Regions from separate parts of the Bariatricus sp. HCP28S3_F11 genome, predicted to be linked through region 2. Evidence: predicted binding sites of a transcription regulator. Region 2 holds the regulator's gene; each other region holds the start of a gene.
What was found. The regulator HrcA, encoded in region 2, represses chaperone genes, less so after heat shock. The targets are predictions, from matches to a motif close to TGTTAGCACTCNNNNNNNNNGAGTGCTAACA.
Positions count from the first base shown of each region.

Region 1: a site for HrcA is predicted at 1,155-1,185, ahead of ACTNBR_RS09740 (Hsp20/alpha crystallin family protein). Genes of this name have one in related genera too.
Region 3: a site for HrcA is predicted at 1,323-1,353, ahead of ACTNBR_RS14285 (Hsp20/alpha crystallin family protein). Genes of this name have one in related genera too.

Region 1 covers NZ_JBQHUC010000018.1:40,037-42,309, forward strand. Annotated here, with positions in the region: gene ACTNBR_RS09730 (flavin reductase) at 1-514, shown strand, start outside; gene ACTNBR_RS09735 (hypothetical protein) at 762-1,010, shown strand; gene ACTNBR_RS09740 (Hsp20/alpha crystallin family protein) at 1,310-1,729, shown strand; gene ACTNBR_RS09745 (Hsp20/alpha crystallin family protein) at 1,787-2,248, shown strand.
Region 2 covers NZ_JBQHUC010000007.1:61,166-63,438, reverse strand. Annotated here, with positions in the region: gene grpE (nucleotide exchange factor GrpE) at 1-457, opposite strand, end outside; gene hrcA (heat-inducible transcriptional repressor HrcA) at 484-1,527, opposite strand; gene hemW (radical SAM family heme chaperone HemW) at 1,690-2,273, opposite strand, start outside.
Region 3 covers NZ_JBQHUC010000040.1:8,106-10,378, reverse strand. Annotated here, with positions in the region: gene groL (chaperonin GroEL) at 1-185, opposite strand, end outside; gene ACTNBR_RS14295 (co-chaperone GroES) at 211-498, opposite strand; gene ACTNBR_RS14290 (MarR family winged helix-turn-helix transcriptional regulator) at 710-1,141, opposite strand; gene ACTNBR_RS14285 (Hsp20/alpha crystallin family protein) at 1,482-1,922, shown strand; gene ACTNBR_RS14280 (HdeD family acid-resistance protein) at 1,995-2,273, shown strand, end outside.

The DNA of each region.
Region 1 (2,273 bases), on a different contig from region 2:
TACGGTATCTCAGGTTACGAATACTCCGAACCGGGTCGCTGTAACGATCAATAAGGCAAATTATTCTCATCATGTAATCAAACAGACAGGAGTCATGAATCTGAACTGCTTGTCTACGGAGGCACCATTCCGTGTATTTGAAAGATATGGTTTCCAGAGCGGAAGAACGGTTGATAAATTCGAAGGCGTTGAAACACTTCGCTCTGATAATGGACTGGTATTCCTGCCGAAATACATTAATTCCTTCATGTCGTTAAAGGTAGAACAGTATATAGATCTGGATACACATGGAATGTTCATCTGCAGTATTACAGAATCCCGTGTGATCTCTAATGTGGAAACGATGACCTATACTTACTATCAGAATTATGTAAAACCGAAACCACAGACTGAAGGAAAGAAAGGATTTGTCTGCAAGATCTGCGGTTATATCTATGAAGGCGATGAACTGCCGGAAGACTTTATCTGCCCGCTGTGCAAGCATGGAGTGGCGGATTTTGAGCCGATTGCGTAGAGGAAGATGTGTGGTTGTGCGTAACACGCAATAAGAATATTGAATCAGAAGATGCCCTGAAATGCCGAAACTGAACGGTGTTTTGGGGCATCTTTTATGTTGATTTAGAACAGTAAGGAATTGTATTTCGTATTTCCTTATGTTAGAATACAGACAAAGCATTTAGTTCTATTTGTCTAAGCGAAAAGTGTCTGATTTTATCTCATACATCAGAATTTTTTAGAAATCTCAATGCTTGCAGATATTTATGCGAACATTACGAAAAATGCGAATCTGTACGGGACACAATGAAGAATTGATGAATATGCGCCAGACCCGCGCGGAGGGGTATGAGGATGGCGAAGCCGCTGGAATGATAAAGGGCGAAGCGATTGGAAGGCAGCAGATTAATCAGTTGAATATTCTTCTTGAAGAGCAGAATCGGACGGTAGATATCATAAAAGCAGCAAATGATCCGGAGTATCAGAAGAAATTATTGGAAGAATTTTCACTATAAGGAGTTATAAGCGAGTTCTGAATTTAGAAGAAAAGATAATTAGAAAATAAAGAATAGAAACAGTCATTGCAGAATATTGGACGCTGTATTTCAATTCCTGCAATGGCTGTTTTTGATTCTGAGGAGAGAAAAAAAATTTAAAAAAATTAGCACTCACCTATTGACAGTGCTAACAATAAGTGTTATATTACAACTAGAACAAGGGAAGAGGAAAAATAAAAGAACAGAAACTGAATCTCGAAGTTCAAATCTACAAACAATATAACATACATATATATTTTAAGAAGGAGCGATGCTTTATGTTAATGCCTAGTATTTTTAGAAACGATGTATTTGATAACTTTTTTGAGGATCCATTCGGAAGTTACGGGGCAACGGATTTGATGAGTACAGATATCCAGGATAAGGATGGCGCATATGAGATTACGATGAATATCCCGGGTGCGAAGAAAGAAGATGTACAGGCAGAACTGAAAGATGGTTACCTTACCATTCATGCTTCGGTAAATGCGAAGAGAGATGACAAAGATGAGAAAGGACATTACATCCGCAGGGAAAGATATTCAGGAACCGGAAGCAGAAGTTTCTTTGTAGGAGATGATGTGACGGAAGAAGATATCAAAGCAAAATTCGAAGACGGAACACTGAAGATGATAATCCCGAAGAAAGAAGCCAAACCTGCCGTTGAGACAAAAAGGTTTATTTCGATTGAAGGATAATGGATAACAGATAACAATAGTATATTAATTGATTTGAATTGAATGGAGGAATGACTTATGATGACACCGAGTATTTTTGGAAATGACTTTTTTGATGATTTTTGGAGTTTCCCGTTTTATAATGACAAAGATGTAAAGAGAATGGAAAAGAAAGCCTATGGGCGTGGCGCTAAAAATATCATGAAAACGGATATCAGAGAGCATGATACAGGATATACGATTGAAGTGGAGCTTCCGGGCTTTAAGAAAGATGAAGTAAAGGTATCGCTGGAAGATGGATACCTTACGATCAATGCTGCGAAGATGCAGGAGGAGAATGAGAAGGATAAAGCGACCGGAAAATACATCCGTCAGGAACGTTTCTCCGGAGCTTGCCAAAGAAGCTTCTATGTAGGTGAAGATCTGACGGAGGAAGATATTAAAGGAGAATTTAAGCATGGCATTTTGAAACTGGAGATTCCGAAAAAGGAAGCAAAGCCCGTAGTAGAGACGAAAAAGTATATCACGATTGAAGGATAATTTTTTAGGACTCTCTTATATCAGT
Region 2 (2,273 bases):
CTTCTTTGTTTTCCTCAGCTACAGACTGCAGGCCGCGTTCAAAATTATCAACGACCGGAAGGATCTTTTCCACGATATCTTTTGCACCGATCTCATACATGGCTGATTTTTCTTTCTCAGTCCGCTTTCTGTAATTATCGAATTCTGCCATCTGTCTGGTAAGCTTATCTGTCAGATCTGCAATCTGCTCATCCTTCTTGTCTTTTTTATTCTTTTTTTCAAAAAGCTTTGATTTTTTCGGCTCCGCAGTTTCTTCTGTTTTTTCTTCTTCCTTCGCATCTGCTTCGCCGACCTCTTTGTTCTCACCTTCCCGACTTTCTTCGGAATCCTCTTCCTTATCATTTTCTTTTTCAGCAGCTTCTTCTGCTTCCGCTTCCATGGCGGCTTTCTTTGCCTCTTCCACTGCTTCTTTTACCATTTCTTCATTACTCATCTGATTATCCAACGGTTCTGCCACCTTTCTCCTTTCATAGTCCGGATGTTCTAACCATCCCTGTGGAAAATCTCATCCAGTTCCGCCATCAGAGTCTTTAACGTCTTCATTACATGTTCGTAATCCATCCGCTTCGGTCCAATGATTCCAATGGTCCCCTGCATACCCTCACCAAGCTCATAGGTCGCTGTGACAACACTGCAGTCCTTCATCTTCTCCACATTGGATTCATTTCCGATATAGACCTGAATGTCTTTATTCTCGCTGCTGGCCATCGTCTTTGATACCAGCGCTGCCAGCTGCTGCTTTTCTTCGAAAGCACTGATAATCTCCTGAGCGCTCTGCTTATCGCTAAGCTCCGGATATTTAAAAATATTCGTTGCGCCGCTGGTGTAAATCTCCATGTCATCATCAAGCTGTATCACATTCGCCACTGCATCCAGCACATTACTGACCACTTCACTGTGAATCCCTGCCTGTTCCTTCAGTCTGGCGATCATTCCGAGATTGATCTCTTCCACCGACAGTCCGATCAGTGCCGTATTTAACAGCATATTCAGTTTCAGCAATGCTTCGTTATCCAATGGCTCTTCCAGTGTAATAATCTGGTTCTTTACGATATTTCCATCCATCACAATGACGACGACCAACTGGTTCTCATCTACCTGTGAAAGCTGGATGAACTTCAGCTTATTCCTGTTATATACCGGAGAGGAAATCATCGTCGCGTAATTGGTGTTCGTTGCCAGTACTTTCGCGACCTGCCTTAGGAGCTGATCCATCTTATCTGACTTCTCCAGCATCTGCTCCTTGAGTTCTGTGACCTCCTGCTCTTTCTGGCTCATCAGCATATCTACATACCATCGATATCCTTTATCAGATGGAATCCTTCCCGCCGATGTGTGAGGCTGCATGATATAACCCAGTTCTTCCAGATCCGCCATTTCATTCCGGATCGTTGCAGAGCTTAAGTTCAGATCCGTATACTTGGAAATCGTTCTCGATCCCACCGGCTCTCCGGTGTCTAAATAATTCTTAATGATGGCATGAAGGATTTTCGTTTTCCGCTCACTAAGTTCCTGTATAGACTCCATCTGCACCCTCCTTTGTTTTATTAGCACTCGGTATATTCGAGTGCTAACATCATCTTCGCTTATTAATGTATCACTCCCAACACGCTTTGTCAACCCACTTTATAAATATTTCATAGTTACACTTTTTTATCGCAAAAGGACTGCCATATGACAGTCCTTTTCTCAAAACATAAACTCCACAAATACCGTATTGCTCACATCGATTCCCTGTTCTGTAAGCGCGATACGGTCCTCATGTTCTTCTATAAGATGCATACCTTTCAGTTTCCGGATCGGTTTTCCGTAGACCGCTTCGATCCCGGTTCCAAAGGCTTCCTCAAATTCTGTTTTCGATATGCCTTCCGTCATGCGCAGTCCGAGAAACATGAATTCCTCCATCTCATCTTCCAGGCTGAGTTTTTCTCCGGAAAATTTTTCTTCAAAATTATCCCTGTATTCCGTCATCTTTTCCGGATTACTGTATCTTGCCCCTTCAAAAAATGTGGCGGCACCCACGCCGAACCCCAGATACGGCACTCTTCTCCAATACCCGCAGTTGTGCCTGCATCGGTATCCGGGCTTTGCATAATTGGAAATCTCATACCGCTGATATCCCGCACCGACGAGGATCTGCTCTGTCTGATGATACATCTCCCGTTCTTCCTCCTCCGTAGGAAGCGCAGGCCACGGCAGATTTGCACCCTTTCTTTTCTCACATCCCGACTCCGCCCTTTCTTCCCATCCTGCATCTTCCCCGTACCTGTCAT
Region 3 (2,273 bases), on a different contig from region 2:
TCCAGTTCGATCTCTTTTGCAATGGTCACACCATCGTTTGTAATTAATGGTGCACCGTAAGATTTATCCAGTACAACATTTCTTCCTTTTGGCCCCAATGTTACCTTTACTGTATCTGCCAGTCTGTCTACACCGGCCTCCATCTTTTTTCGAACATCAATATCAAAACTAATCTCTTTTGCCATGATAATTTCCTTCTTTCAACACTTTCTATTTCTCTACAATTGCCAGAATATCGTCCTGACTTACAATTTTATATTCTTCGTCGCCAATTTTTACTTCTGTTCCGCCATATTCGGAAAGAATGACTTTATCTCCTTCTTTTACCTGCATGGGAACTTTCTGTCCGTCTTTACATTTTCCCGGACCAACTGCGATTACTACAGCTTCCTGCGATTTTTCTTTTGCGCTGTCTGGCAGAATGATTCCTGATTCTGTCTTTTCTTCAACATCCTGATACTGAAGAACTACTTTGTCACCCAATGGTTTTAATTTCATATGAATAACCTGCCTTTCTTTTGTTAGCACTCTTGCTTGTTGAGTGCCATCGTGTTTCGCAAAAAATATGTTTCTCGCGAAACATATTTTATTTTTAAATTATTTATTTTTAAAGTATTATATCATCTGTATTTCTCTTGTCAATAGGTTTCCAAAATAATTTAAAAAAGATGCGAAGCACCTTAACCATTACTTTGCATCTTTTGATCATCTAAATTAATTCATTTATATTTTTCCTGATTTTTTCCGATACTTCCCGAAAAACCTTCAATTCTTCTTCCGACACACCTTTTAAAATCATCCCGTTCATTGCTTCCCTTCTCTTCGTCATTTCTGTTACCAGATCCTTCGCATAATCAGATATTTCATAATGAATATATCTTCTATCATTCTTATCCGGTATCGCAATAAGATAATTTCTCCTGCAGAGACTGTCAACTGCCTGCGAAATATGTCCACGGTTCATCATCAACTGATGGTGGATATCCGTAGAGGTATTATGTGTTCCGCATTTTGACAGGAAGTATAATATCTCCAGTTCTGCTCTTTTCATATCATATTTTTCTCGTAATTCAACGCTCTGTTCCTCTAACAGCTTTTTAAACTGTCCTCCCTGCAATATGATATCAATTTGTGTATCCATTTAGTTCAGCTTCTTTCAATGTTTTTTTCATTCTATCACAAGTTTAATAATTCGTCACCATTTAATTTTAAACGACTTTTTTGTTTCCTCTTAATTAATGATTAACATCTGGAATCTATTCCGCTGAATCTAATATCAGTAATTATTTTATTTCGCAAAGTTCACAAAATCTTCACACAATTATTAGCACTCTCTATTGACGAGTGCTAATTCATATGTTATATTACGCATAGAACAAAGAAAGAGAATATGATTTTTCTTCCTGATATTCATAAATCAACACTTCGGGTTTCTCCGATAGTGCAAACTTTAGTTTATGTCATGAAAGGAGATATGACTTATGTTAATGCCTAGTATTTTTGGAGAAAATTTATTTGATGATTTTATGGATGATTTTGCTTTTCCGGACATCGATAAAAAATTGTATGGAAAACATGCTCCCCATATCATGAAGACTGATGTGAAGGAAAAAGACAACGCTTACGAAGTGGCAATTGATCTTCCTGGATTTAAGAAAGACGAGATTCAGATCCAGCTTGAAAACGGTTATGTAACTGTAAGTGCAGCAAAAGGTCTGGATAAAGATGAAAAAGATAAGGAAGGAAAATATATCCGCCGCGAGCGTTATACCGGAAATGTAAGCAGAAGCTTTTATGTAGGAAATAATGTTCAGAGAGAAGACATCCATCCGAAATTTGAAAATGGTATTCTTTCCTTTACTGTTCCAAAAGAGCAGAAGGCAGTAGAAAACAACTCACATTATATTTCCATCGAAGGTTAATCTCAAACGGGCAGGGAATAAAACCCCTGCCTGTTTTAAAAGCCAAATGCAATCGGAAAAGAGGTTTTTGATATGAGTAAAACGACATCAAGAGTATTATGGATTTTAGCCGGAATCTTTCTGATTATAACCGGGATCGGATGTTTGAGGAATCCCGGAAAAATTCTTTATGGTCTTCCCATTATCTTTGGAGTTGCCATGATGTTTTCCGGCATTATAGATATTGTGATATTTGCAGCCGGTCATGATTATATGGCAGGATCTGGCTGGTTTCTTGCTGACGGCATTCTAACCGTACTGATGTCTTTATTCATTTTGGGAAATGGATGGTTTACAGCAATGACTATTTCC